2 regions of the Eubacterium sp. LMAG:50 genome follow, and region 1 is predicted to be linked to the other one. Evidence: a T-box and tRNA genes for the amino acid it is inferred to sense, from the RefSeq annotation. Region 1 holds a T-box; the other holds one or more tRNA genes.
What was found. A T-box is a leader RNA that pairs with one kind of tRNA and senses whether it is charged. The one in region 1 lies ahead of tyrS (tyrosine--tRNA ligase), so its partner is inferred to be a tRNA-Tyr.
Positions count from the first base shown of each region.

Region 2: it encodes a tRNA-Tyr, which carries the amino acid that the T-box ahead of tyrS (tyrosine--tRNA ligase) is inferred to sense. The anticodon was not compared.

Region 1 covers NZ_NALP01000006.1:365,048-372,454, reverse strand. The annotation lists gene CCC31_RS04480 (EAL domain-containing protein) at 1-2,414, shown strand, start outside; gene CCC31_RS04475 (NYN domain-containing protein) at 2,725-3,483, shown strand; T-box leader at 3,625-3,857, shown strand; gene tyrS (tyrosine--tRNA ligase) at 4,050-5,273, shown strand; gene CCC31_RS04465 (S8 family peptidase) at 5,382-7,121, shown strand; gene CCC31_RS04460 (DegV family protein) at 7,321-7,407, shown strand, end outside.
Region 2 covers NZ_NALP01000007.1:672,695-680,101, forward strand. The annotation lists rRNA gene CCC31_RS08275 (23S ribosomal RNA) at 1-2,011, shown strand, start outside; tRNA gene CCC31_RS08280 (tRNA-Asp) at 2,091-2,164, shown strand; tRNA gene CCC31_RS08285 (tRNA-Val) at 2,241-2,313, shown strand; tRNA gene CCC31_RS08290 (tRNA-Thr) at 2,369-2,441, shown strand; tRNA gene CCC31_RS08295 (tRNA-Tyr) at 2,487-2,568, shown strand; tRNA gene CCC31_RS08300 (tRNA-Met) at 2,589-2,662, shown strand; tRNA gene CCC31_RS08305 (tRNA-Phe) at 2,671-2,743, shown strand; partial or broken gene CCC31_RS08310 (Rpn family recombination-promoting nuclease/putative transposase) at 2,923-3,675, shown strand; gene CCC31_RS08315 (J domain-containing protein) at 3,904-4,731, opposite strand; gene CCC31_RS08320 (DUF5685 family protein) at 4,835-5,914, opposite strand; gene CCC31_RS08325 (hypothetical protein) at 6,075-6,479, opposite strand; gene CCC31_RS08330 (sugar transferase) at 7,199-7,407, shown strand, end outside.

The DNA.
Region 1 (7,407 bases):
AGGATTTCAAGGTGTATTATCAGCCTAAATATGATATTCAGACTAATAAGATGATTGGAGCAGAGGCACTTATAAGATGGCAACATCCGGAATTAGGATTTATTTCGCCGGGTGAATTTATTCCGATATTTGAAGAAAATGGATTTATTACTGAACTCGACATATATATATGGGAGCATGTATGTGGATTCATTGAGAAAATGAAGAATGAACACAATAAGATTCTTCCGGTATCTGTCAATGTATCAAGAAAAGATATTTACAAAGAAGGACTTCCGGAGATTCTTAAAAGTATGGTTGAAAGACATAATCTATCACCTACATACTTACACTTAGAAATTACAGAATCAGCATATATGGAAAATACTGAAAATCTTTTAGAAGTAGTCAGAAGATTAAAAGAATATGGATTTATTATAGAGATGGATGACTTTGGAAGTGGATATTCATCATTGAATATTTTAGCTGAACTTCCAATAGATATAATTAAGCTTGATATGAAATTCATTCAGAATGAACAGAAAAATAAGAATAGCCATAATATTATCAGTTCAATAGTAAATCTGGCAAAATGGATGAATCTTATAATTGTAGTTGAAGGTGCAGAGACAGAAGAACATATTCAGTATTTGAGAAGATTAAAATGTAATTTTGTACAGGGATATTATTTCTCAAGACCGATACCTGAACAGGAATTTAAAAATAAATTATTAAGTGAAGATATAATTCCAATTTTTAATTTAGAGAGTTATAAAGAGTACAAGAAATTATCAATAGATGACCAGAACGGCGAGACAGAAGTGATAGTCCTTGTGGATGAATTACAAAGAAACCATGAAATGTTTAGAAACTATCTGGATACGGAATATAGATTTGTAGAGTTTGACAATGAAGAAGAAGCTTATCAATTTATAAAGAAGAATTATTACAACATTATTTTAACAGTTGTAGATACTAATATAAATGAAGAAGATAAGTTTCATTTACTTTACGAAATGAAAAAGAACGATAAATTAGATGAGATTCCGGTATTATATACAACAGGTGACAATGAAAATGTATATAAAGATATTGCATTTAAAAACGGTGCAGATGGTATGCTGTTTAAACCATATGACAAATATGAATTAAACAATACGGTTGAAAGATTATTTGAAGAGCATCGTAAAAAGGTAATTCAGAAATTACGAGTTGTTGAAGGTCAGGTTAAACTTGATACAATGACAGGACTTCTTAACAGAAAAGAGTTTGAAAGACAGGTAAGATTGTTCTTGAGCAGTTCAGGAAAAGAAGCTATATTCCTTATGATTGATATTGATAATTTTAAGGGAGTAAATGATAGTCTTGGACACATTATGGGTGATCAGGCAATAATTAATGTGGCCAATATTCTTGACAGTGCTTTTTCAGAAGAAAATTTATCGTGTAGATTTGGTGGAGACGAATTTGCTGTATTTATAAAGCGTGGAATGACAATAGATGAACTTAATAACGAAATGGAAATATTGAGAAATAAACTACGTATTAATGTGGGAGAAATGAAGATTTCATGTTCAATAGGTGTTGCAATGTTTCCGGCTCATGCGACAGAATATAAAGAACTTTACAGATGTGCTGACATGGCACTTATTCAGGCTAAGAAATTAGGAAAGAATCAGTTCCAGATATATACAGGTAATGAAGAAATGTCAATGCCTATAGATGTTAGAAACATGGGATGGCTTATTGAAGAATCACATGAAATTATATTTATATGCAATGAAAAAACAAAAGAATTATTGTATATGAATCGTGCAGCAAAGGAAGAATTAACTTCTGATAAAACAAAAGAACTTATTGGATTAAAATGTCATGAGACAATATGGGATTCGAATACACCATGTGAACATTGTGATAAATTCTGTAATGAACTTATTAAAGAAGTTGACGTTAAGAATGAGGATACAGGTAAGACATATAATATTAGAATAAGAAAAGTACCTTGGAATTCAGGGTATGCGCTTATACATTTTGCAGAAGATATTACAAAGAAAATACAGGATGATAATATTATTAACGGAATGCTTGATAATATCAGGTTTGGACTTGAAGGAGAAAAATATACTTATTGGCATGTGGCAATGGATACAGATGTATGTGATGTCGGAACAAAAGCTAAAGAAATTTTTGATTTAGATACTGATAAAGTAGATTATGTAGAATTTATGAAAGAAAAAGTTGTTTCAGATGAAGAGATTGATAAATTTATTAAATTCTATGAAGAAACAAAGTCAGATAAATCAAATAAAAAAATACAATTAAATTGTTTTGACAAAGATGGTACATTAAGAAAAACTCTATTAAGTCATATAGTTTTAGAAACACCAAATGAGCAGTATAATGGAATAATCGGATTGTTAAATTATGTTGATTAAACCATGATTAATTACTTTCGTTAGAGATATTTTATACTGCTAAAAAGAGAATATGCATTTTTGACACCTACATTTATATATTGTATAATGTGTGTGTTTGCAGCTATAAGGAGCCGTAAGGCTCCTTATGTTATATATCGGGGAAGAGAAAATGATATATAAAGACTATATGTGAGTATGTAGTTGTTGCATACAAAGGCTTCTATAGTTTATATAAGTCAAAGAGGTATCACTTTTATATAAGAGAATTTCAATGAACAAAGGATTATGGGTATCCTTAATTAACCCAAATATAAAAAGGAGGAAATAAATGTTCGGATTAAAAAAAGATAAAAAACCGGAAGCACAAGTGTTTGTTGACTATGAACATTGGTATTATGCATACAGAAATAAGTTTCAGATGAAGCCTAATATTGAAGAGTGGATTGAAGAACTAAAACAGGAATATAATATTACAAGATTGTATGTTTTTGGGGATTTTTCAAAATATAATATAGGAAATGATTTAGAAAGATTAAAAGGAATTACTAAGAATATTATACATACAGCCAGCGATAAAGAAGGCGTAGATAAAGATTTTACAGATGTAATTATTTTAGATGCAATTTATAGAAGCGCTGCAAAAAAAGATAAAACAAAAGTATATGTTTTGTTTACAGGTGACGCACATTTTACTAAAGTTGCAGAATACTTAAAGGAAATAGGCAAAAAAGTTATTATTTATGGGGTTAAATATTCATTTAGCAATAAACTTAAATCAGTCGCAACAAGTTATGTCGAGATGCCAAGACAGTCACAGGAAAAACATCATTATAATGAACTTATTCTAAATAGTTTATATAAACAGAAACAGAAAAATCGTTCAGTTGTTACATATTGGAAGACCATTCAGTGTGTAGCGGATTATAATAAAGTTCCGAAAGATAAAGTAAAGGTTGCTGTTGACGGATTAATAAAACAGAAGTATTTATATCAGGAAGAGAAGAAATTTAAGAGGGGAAAAGTTGTTTCTGTATTGAAAGCAGATTGGAATAAGATTTCAAATGATGGTATTTGGGAGAAGGAATAAAAATTCCGTTTATCTAAAAGCAAATTCCACAGCACGATGGAAGAGTGAAATTTAAAATTTTAATTTTGGAAGGAATAAAAATATTAAAAAACAGTTGATTTTTTTGCTACAAAAAGTTAGTATAGAAAAAGATTAATTATTTATAAGACGTTGAGAGGAAGAAGTAACTTAATTGTACTTGCAAGAGAGTAATCGGTTGGTGTGAGATTATGAAGTAGATTTTGTGAAATACATCCTGGAGTTACAACCTGAAAAGAAATGAGTAGGGAATGTCGGGAGCGCCCGTTATAGCGCAAGAGTGTGTTTGCACTCGTAGAGGAAGATTTCGTGAGAAATTTTTATTTAGAGGTGGTACCGCAGTTAATGCCCTCTGTATCGTAAGATGCAGAGGTTTTTTTTATGTATGGCAAGGTCATATTTATGAATCTAAGCTTAAAAAATGCAATTTTAATTTTCGCAGATAATAGAAAATTGCATATCGGTATCAAAAATTTAATAAGTATCCTAATAACTTGAAACACTTATAAAGAAATTTAATGAATTTTAATTTAAGAAAGGAAAAAAAGATGACAATTTATGATGAATTAGTAGCACGTGGTCTTATAGCCCAGGTTACAGATGAAGAAGAAATTAAAGAATTAATTAACACAGGAAAAGCAACATTTTATATTGGATTTGATCCTACAGCAGATTCACTTCATGTAGGTCATTTTATGGCTTTATGTCTTATGAAGAGATTACAGATGGCAGGCAACAGACCTGTTGTATTGCTTGGTGGTGGAACAGGATACATAGGTGATCCTTCAGGACGTAACGATTTACGTCAGATGCTTACACCTGAAACAATTGAACATAACTGCGAATGTTTTAAGAAGCAGATGGAAAGATTTATTGATTTTGGAGAAGGTGGAGCTATTGCAGTAAACAATGCTGATTGGTTATTAAAACTTAACTACATTGATGTATTACGTGAAGTAGGACCATGTTTCTCAGTTAACAATATGCTTCGTGCAGAATGCTACAAGCAGAGAATGGAAAAAGGTTTAACATTCCTTGAATTTAACTATATGATTATGCAGTCATATGACTTTTATCATTTATTTAAAGAATATGGATGTAACATGCAGTTTGGTGGAGATGATCAGTGGTCAAATATGTTGGGTGGTACAGAATTAATCCGTCGTAAACTTGGAAAAGATGCTTATGCCATGACAATTACACTTCTTATGAATTCAGAAGGAAAGAAAATGGGTAAGACAGCTAACGGAGCAGTATGGCTTGACGCTAATAAAACATCTCCATTTGAATTTTACCAGTATTGGAGAAATGTAGGAGATAAAGACGTATTAAAATGTATCCGTATGTTAACATTCCTTCCACTTGAAGAAATTGATAAGATGGATGAATGGGAAGGAAGCCAGTTAAATAAAGCAAAAGAAATTCTTGCATTCGAACTTACAAAGATGGTTCATGGTGAAGAAGAAGCAAAGAAAGCTGAAGAAGCATCAAAGGCATTATTTGCAGGTGGTGGAGATGATTCAAATATGCCAACATCTACAATTACACATGAACAGTTAACAGATGGTGGAATTGGAATCATGGATTTAATGGTAACTTGTGGATTAGCAGGAACAAAGAGTGAAGCAAGAAGACTTGTACAGCAGGGTGGCGTATCTGTTAATGATGAAAAAGTTTCTGACATAGGCTTTGTTGTTACGGAATCAATGTTAAAAGAAGGAGCAAAGATTAAAAAAGGTAAAAAGAAATTCCATAAGGCAATTATGGACTAAGATTTAATTCAGAATCGATAATACAAAAAGTAGAACACTTATTACATTCTAAGTAATTATGGTAAGAAATTTTCATAGAATGTAATAAGTGTTTTTTTAGGTATGTTTATGAACGGAAAAATAGAAAATTTATTGAATGTTGCCTTGGAAGCTAATATTCAGGAATTAGATAAATGCCGGGAACTATCAGCAGGTTTTAATCCAATAGATAACTCCTGGGATTTGATTATAAGGTTCACGGGAACTCCGGATTTTTTAGAAAAATATAATGGAATACAATATGAAATATTGTCAAATAATTTTGCAATATTATCTGTGCCAAAAGAAACTATTGATAAACTTGCTGAGGATGACAGTGTTATTTATATTGAAAAAGCAAAACCGTTATATTTTGCAGTTATAAATAACAGAAGTGAAGCATGTGTTACAAATGCACAGAATCAGTTTGGTATATATGGAGAAGGGGTAATTATTGCGGTAATAGACAGTGGAATAGATTATGCAAATTCAGCATTTATAGATGAATTTGGGAAAACTAGAATTATTGAGATTTGGGATCAGACAATAGGGAATGGCGAAAATACATACGGTTTTAACAGAGGAACATTTTATACGGATAGTCAGATAAATGCAGCAATAAATGCACCGGATTTTAGAGAAAGATATGAAATTGTACCATCAAGAGATTATTCAGGACATGGAACTCATGTAGCAGGTATTGCTGCAGGAAATTTTGCAAACGATAAAAGAAATAATATCGGAATAGCAACTAAAAGCAAATTGTTAATTGTTAAATTGGCGACACCGAGAGAAAATTCGTTCCCGACAACAATAGAACTTATGGAGGCAATTGATTATGTGACAAAAAAGGCAGAAGAATTAAAAATGCCACTTGTAATAAATTTGAGTTTTGGAAATAATTATGGTTCTCATGATGGCACATCATTGCTTGAAACATATATTAACGAGATATCTGCAAAGGAAAGAATATCCGTTGTAATAGGTTCAGGAAACGAAGGAAATGCGGGAGGACATACAAGTGGAAAAATAGATACAGGTGAAACAGAAAATATAGAATTTGCAGTATCAAATTATCAAAATTCCCTTAATTTGCAAATATGGAAGTCTTATGCAGATATATTTGAAATAGAATTAATTTCACCAACAGGCGAAAGTACCGGAATTTTTACTGATGCAAATGAAGTTATGAAATATAATATCTCTTCAGATAGAACAAGGTTGATGGTATATTATGGAACACCTAAACCTTATAGCATATATCAGGAGGTATATGTTCAATTCGTGCCTGAAGATATGTATATTCAGTCAGGTATTTGGACTGTGAGGATAACATCGGTTAAATCAGTGTTAGGAGCGTATAATATGTGGTTGCCTGTTGAGGCTTCATTAGGGACAAATACAAGGTTTTTAAATCCTATACCTTACACTACGTTGACAATTCCATCAACTGCTTCTAAAGCAATTACTGTAGGAGCGTATGATAGTAACAGGCAGACATATGCAGACTTTTCAGGAAGAGGATTTACAAGAGAAACAAATCAAATTAAACCGGATATTGTAGCACCGGGAGTAGATATAATATCTGCAGCAGTTGGCGGAGGACTTTCAGTAAAAAGTGGGACTTCAATGGCAACCCCATTTGTTTCAGGGGCAGCAGCATTGCTTATGGAATGGGGCATAGTTAATGGAAATGACAAGTATTTATATGGAGAAAAACTTAAGGCTTATCTGATAAGAGGAGCAAGGAAAATAGATGGATTTGAAAAATGGCCTAATCCTATGATGGGATGGGGAGCATTATGTATTAGAAGTAGTATACCGAGATGATGTTTGAAATTTGTACTATAGGACTATAGACTTTATGGACAGATAATGGTATAGTTGTCTAGTTAACCGTTTAAAGTTGTTTATTTTATAAAGTAAATTGCGTGGCATACAACATATGCCAATTAATTAGTGGGATATATTTTGATATTTGAATTTGATAATACGTTAGTTTGTAGTTATATATACATTTGGAGGAATAATGATGAAGAAGACAGGAATTTTAACTGATAGTCATAGCGGAATAACACAGGAAGAAGCTAAAAAACTTGGGATATATGTGTTGCCA
Region 2 (7,407 bases), on a different contig from region 1:
TTTAGTCTTGCGGAGGTAGAGCACTGAATATCCTAGGGGGCGTCAAAGCTTACCGAAGATTATCAAACTCCGAATGCCGTAAAGATGATGATTGGGAGTCAGACTGCACGAGATAAGTTGGGTAGTCAAAAGGGAAACAGCCCAGACCTCCAGCTAAGGTCCCAAAGTGAGTGTTAAGTGGAAAAGGATGTGGGATTTCGAAGACAACTAGGATGTTGGCTCAGAAGCAGCCATACATTCAAAGAGTGCGTAATAGCTCACTAGTCGAGAGGTCCTGCGCCGAAAATGTCCGGGGCTAAAACACAACACCGAAGCTGAGGAATGACATAGTCATTGGTAGAGGAGCATTCTTAGCTCGACGAAGCTGTACCGAAAGGAGCAGTGGAGGGATAAGAAGAGAGAATGCCGGAATGAGTAGCGAGAGTGAGGTGAGAATCCTCACGGCCGAATATCTAAGGTTTCCAGGGTAAAGCTGATCTGCCCTGGGTAAGTCGGGGCCTAAGGCGAGGTCGAAAGACGTAGTCGATGGATAACAGGTTGAGATTCCTGTACTACAATGTATCAGAACTGTGGGGACACAGACAGAGAGCCAGAGCCGGAAATGGAAAAGCCGGTGCAAGCGAGGTAGGAGAACAGTAGGCAAATCCGCTGTTCAATCTGAAGACGTGATGCGGAGCGAAATAAAAGTAGCGAAGCTGGTGAGCTGGCTGTCGAGAAAAGCCGCTATAGTGTACATTGTACCCGTACCGTAAACCGACACAGGTAGATGAGGAGAGAATCCTAAGGCCGACGGAAGAAGCATTGTTAAGGAACTCGGCAAAATGACCCCGTAACTTCGGGATAAGGGGTGCCTGAGAAATCAGGCCGCAGAGAATTGGCCCAAGCAACTGTTTAGCAAAAACACAGGTCTATGCGAAACCGAAAGGTGATGTATATGGGCTGACGCCTGCCCGGTGCTGGAAGGTTAAGAGGAGAGGTTAGCATAAGCGAAGCTTTGAATTTAAGCCCCAGTAAACGGCGGCCGTAACTATAACGGTCCTAAGGTAGCGAAATTCCTTGTCGGGTAAGTTCCGACCCGCACGAAAGGCGTAATGATTTGGGCACTGTCTCGACAATGCATCCGGTGAAATTGAAGTACCAGTGAAGATGCTGGTTACCTGCGCCAGGACGGAAAGACCCCATGGAGCTTTACTCTAGCTTGATACTGGGATTCGATATTGCATGTACAGGATAGGTGGGAGACTAGGAGACGTGAACGCCAGTTTGCGAGGAGTCGCCCTTGGGATACCACCCTTGCAGTATTGGGTTTCTAACATACAGCCGTGAACCGGCTGGTGGACAATGTCAGGTGGGGAGTTTGACTGGGGCGGTCGCCTCCGAAAGGGTATCGGAGGCGCTCAAAGGTTCCCTCAGAATGGTCGGAAACCATTCGCAGAGTGCAAAGGCATAAGGGAGCTTGACTGCGACACCGACGGGTGGAGCAGGTACGAAAGTAGGACTTAGTGATCCGGTGGTATAAAGTGGGATTGCCATCGCTCAACGGATAAAAGCTACCCTGGGGATAACAGGCTTATCACTCCCAAGAGTTCACATCGACGGAGTGGTTTGGCACCTCGATGTCGGCTCATCGCATCCTGGGGCTGTAGTAGGTCCCAAGGGTTGGGCTGTTCGCCCATTAAAGCGGTACGCGAGCTGGGTTCAGAACGTCGTGAGACAGTTCGGTCCCTATCCGGCGTGGGCGTAGGATATTTGAGAGGAGCTGTCCTTAGTACGAGAGGACCGGGATGGACGAACCTCTGGTGTATCTGTTGCATTACCAAATGCATGGCAGAGTAGCCAAGTTTGGAAGGGATAAACGCTGAAGGCATCTAAGCGTGAAGCCCCCCTCAAGATGAGATATCCCATACGTAAGTAGTAAGACCCCTTGAAGACTACAAGGTTGATAGGTCAGAGGTGGAAGCGTGGTAACACGTGTAGCTGACTGATACTAATAGGTCGAGGGCTTAACCATAAGGAAGGAATTTGAGGAAAGGTTATCCAAGGAAGAAGAGATTGGAAGATTAGTTGGTGTGCAGTTTTGAATGTACAATGGCCCGGTGGCTCAGCTGGTTAGAGCGCCGCCCTGTCACGGCGGAGGTCGTGGGTTCGAACCCCATCCGGGTCGTCAATAAAAGAAGAGAAAGAGGAGGTTGAAAGCAAAAGCCGGCTTTCTCGACCTCTATTTTTGTATAATGAAACATGGGATCTTAGCTCAGCTGGGAGAGCACCTGCCTTACAAGCAGGGGGTCACAGGTTCGAGCCCTGTAGGTCCCACTACCGAGAGGTAAAAAGAAAATAAGCAGGAAAGCTTGTTGATAAAACAGAATATGCCGATGTGGCTCAATTGGCAGAGCAGCTGATTTGTAATCAGCAGGTTAACGGTTCGAGTCCGTTCATCGGCTTTAAGTAAGCAATGATAAATGAAGTCAGGCTTACCTTAAAAGAATGGGCAGATTCCCGAGTGGCCAAAGGGGACAGACTGTAAATCTGCTGGCAACGCCTTCGAAGGTTCGAATCCTTCTCTGCCCATTAAAAAAAAGAAGAAACAGCGCGGGGTAGAGCAGTCTGGAAGCTCGTCGGGCTCATAACCCGGAGGTCGCAGGTTCAAATCCTGTCCCCGCAATTTTTTATGCCCAGTTAGCTCAGTTGGTAGAGCAGAGGACTGAAAATCCTCGTGTCTCTGGTTCGATTCCGGAACTGGGCACTAACTATGTCCGAAGCAAAAGAGAGAGGGACAAGACAGAAAAGACGCAGGAATGACAGATAAATTTAAAAACGGCAAAAACCGTAACAGAATAAACATGAATGACAGATAAGGAAGCAGAAATGCTTCTTTTTTTATTATATAGGGCAAGTCCGTGTTTATAAAGGCGAGTTTTATGTGAAAAAGAATTGTGTAAACCACTGTTAGAAAATATATTAAACATAAAAATAAGGGATATTGTATATGTTGATTATGAAGAAATAATACAGATGACAGCGAAGTCAAAAGATATAAGACTCGACATATATGTTGAGGATGACGACAACACAGTATTTAATCTCGAAATGCAGACAACAACTTATAAAGAATTACCGAAAAGATCAAGATATTATCAGGGAATAATAGATTTAAACATGATTGAAAAAGGCGAATCATATGATATACTTAAGGAAAGTTATGTCATATTTATCTGTACATTTGATTTTTTTGAAAAAGGAAGAAGTGTTTACGAGTTTGAAAATGTATGCCTGGAAGATAGTGAAATCAAGTTAAATGACGGAACGCATAAGATATTTCTAAACACAAAAGGCGATAAAAGTGACATAAATGAGGAACTGAAATCATTATTGGAATATTTTGACGGCAGCGAACCTGAAAGTGAACTTACGAGAAGGATAGACAGAAAGGTAATCGCAGCCAGAAAAAATGAGAGATGGAGGCGAGAGTATATGTCATTACAGATGGAGATGAATCTAAAGTATAGAGAGGGTCTGAAGGACGGAATGAAGGCTGGAGAAGAAAAAGGTCAGGAGAATACAAATAAATTAATTAAAATACTTTTAAAAGAAAAAAGATATGATGACTTAGAAAAATCAGCTCAGGATATTGAGTACCAGAATAAACTGATGAAGGAATATAAGATTATAGACTAGTTCAATATAACAATAAAGTTAATGTTGATATGAATAAAAGATGATATAAATAAGTGATAATTGATATTAAAAAGAATGATAATAGATATCAATAAAGCATAATAATAGATATTAAAAAATAAAGCATAATAAAATATCTATTAATAAAAAAGAACTTAAAGCCTGAAAGTTATTAATAATTTTCAAACTTTGAGTTCTTTTTATTAATAAATTAAATTGTAATTTATTTTATCGGTAAGTGTATCCACCACCACAACCTGCGCAACAAGCATTGCAACAAAGATTTGCAAGACAGCAGGCTAAGAGTGGGTTACTGCAAATAATTGTAGGCATTCCACCATAACTGCTTTGACGAGAAGTGTACCAGCTGCCACCACTTTCGAATGTGTGGACAAGTTGCCGGTAAGTAGCATTATTAGGCTCCATTGAAGATGCCATGCGGGCGTGCTCAAGAGCCTGGACATTGTTGCCTACGCCTTTATTTGCGATAGCACTATAATAATACCATGTAGCATTTTTGTTGGAAATTGTATTTAATACATTAAGTGCCTCGGCATAATGTTGGTTATTAATATAGTTAGCTGCAGCACGCATATGCATCTCGTCTTCTGACATATTTGAAGAGTTGCCATAATTACCTGCACCACCGTAGCCTGTACCAAAGCCACCAAAATTGCCGAAACCTCCAAAATCAAATCCACCAAAGTCCCAATCGCCGAAACCGCCGGAATTATAGCCACCGGAATTTCCAGATCCATAACTGCCTGAATTACCATAGCCACCGGAACCAGAACCGTAGCCGCCATAATTACCATAGCCGCCATAAGTTCCACTGCCATAAGAAGAACCACCATAGCCATTTGCACCATGCTTGCGTGCATCCATAATCTGACTATATGCCTGTTGAACCTGCTTGAATTTCTCTTCAGCCTGTTCCTTGTTAGGATTGTTAATGTTTGCATCAGGGTGGTATTTGCGGCTTAGAGCCTTGTATGCTTTTTTAATTTCATCTTCAGAGGCATCTGGTCTAACCCCTAAAACATCATAAGGATTCATATATCTATTCTCTTTCTAAATTTTTGCTGTGATTATGTTATAATGCGATAGAATATTGTTAATAAAAATTAATTCTGAAAAATTAAAACATCACAATAAAAAATTATTTGTTTTCTAAATTTTTTGAAACACGCCGTTCATAGGAATTCCAAACTCCGGAATACAAAATATTACGAAGAATATCAGCGTTGTCAACAGCGGGGAGCATTTCGAAAGCATCGGAACACTCAGCCATCATCATTGTAAGCATATCTTTGACATGAGTTTCAAAATCCGGGTCAGTATAACAATTTGAAAAAACATTGTAACGACCCTTTTTGACATCTTCCTCAACATCGTCAAATGCATCCATAATGTATATAAATTTCCCAAGGTAAAAGCCCATGCGACCAAGACCTTTGGCGTAAATATCGTCAAAAGGCACGAATAGGATTTGCATTATTCGGCCAAATAAACCGGCTACCACATCAACGTTGGTTTCATTCATTTTTTCGCGGGTACCGAGTTCGTCCAACAAAGATGAAATAGCTTCGATTTTATTTTTATAGGAATAATCAGGAGAAATATGCAAATGCCCGGAATCGTCAGTAAAATAAGAATTCTGATTGTTACTGTCAGAATTTGGCTGAGTAGCTGTAACTGAACCATCGTTAACAGCACTTGACTGAGTAGCTGTAACTGAACCATCGTCAACAGCGCTTGACTGAGTAGCTGCAACTGAACCATCGTCAACAGCGCTTGGCTGAGTAGCTGCAACTGAACCATCGTCAGTTGAATCAGAAGTGGCATGTACATTATTTAAATTTTTCCCAATTGACCCTTTTTTTAATAATTTTGAATAAGCAAGCTTAAGAACGCTTCTGTCATCGTGCCAGTCATCCAGACATTTGAAATAAGAAAGGATGACGTTCATGTCAGCAACATAATCCGTAAATTCTGAGGAAATGATGTTCTGACGCCTTAGAGGGTGCACAACGCAACGTTTTGAAGTGACGTTGTGCTCCGGCTCGTAAAGCGAAGAAAGAAGGATAACTAAAAAGGTCATGTCATAGGACAGGGTTAATTGCCCTGACAGACCGTGTCGCTTACTAAGTGAGTGGCATAGGCCACAATAATACGCCCGATAGACATCAAATTCCCTAAATTTGAGTTCGGGTTTGTTTACAACTACATATCCAAACATAGAGTCCTCCAGACAAAATAAGTAAAGAACCACAAATCAAATCGGCTCTAAGTTAAATCACACAATCAGTCGTAAATACTTAATGCCCTCTTAAAAGGAAATTCTTACGCATGTTGTTAAATTATATAATCAGTTGCAGACTATTTATGCATCTGATAAATTAACTTTTTTTAATAAATGTCTGTGAGCATTTTGGACAACGGATTTCGATGCGGCCTTTGCCACGAGGAATACGAATACGTTGTCTGCAACGTGGACATCTGTAAAAATGATAAAATCTTCTTTGGCTGAAAATTTCTTTTTCACGCTGAAATTTTCTTAAGAAGGAAGCTTTTAAACTTAAATATTTGTTGTTCTCCTGGTAGCGCTTCTGAATATTTTTTGAAAACATTCTTATATACATCAAAATAATTAAAATAAGTGAAATATAATAAATAATCCCGGACAAACGTCTTGGGACAAATAACGAAAGCACGCATAAAACCAGTGCGAAAATAAGCATTGCTCTGCCAAGTTGATCTACTCCATACCTCCCGTACATTAACTTCGCTAATTTTTCACGCAAATCTAAGACTCCTTCCATATAAAAATAAGAAAAGTTCTAAAGTCTATCATAAAACCTTAAAACTTTGCCCCTTACTTATAAGAAATATTAACCCTAATGAAAAATAAAAACAAGGTAATATAAAGAGAATTAACAAATCCGTTACAAATGTTAACAAAATAGACAAAAGAAAAATACAAGAAAGGTCAGTATGCGAAAAAAACTGAAAAAAATTGGTGTATATTATAAACAAACAGATAAAAGGTAAAAACAAAACAACGCAAATAGTATAAAAAAGATAGAAAATAGCATAAATATTATGGGGAATTTTTAAAATGAACTAAAATACATATATAGTAAATATATAATAAAAATATTTTTATTGTAACTTTTCCATAAGAAAAGCAGAAAATATTGATAAAACTAACAAAATCAATGTACAAAGAAAGTCGTAGATGATATAATAATAGAGAATTGTGTCAAAAAAAAGCAACAAATTTACATATTGAACGAAAAATAAAACAAGTTGTAAGAATGAAAATTATATAGATAATTTAATAAAAATATGAATATTATTCACCAAACGGTAAATAAAGTGATTGTTTATTGGATAATAAACAAGAAGATTATACATCAAATAATGATAGTGTAAATATTCATTAAGTAAATAAGTAATAAAATCATTCGCCTAACTAATATATAAAGCAAACTAGAGAAAATACAAAGGGGGAGGATAGAGAGTGTACAACGGAACAAGTAATAAGTGGACAAAGCATTTTGATTTCATAATAGTAGATGTTATATGCATTAATGTAGCGTTCTTTCTAGCTACACTGATATATTCAGGGTCTGGGCATATGTACAACACTTCCCTATATAGAAATGTAACAATATCATTAACGCTGATACACTTTTGTGTAGCGTTTTTTAGAAACGGATATTCAGGAAT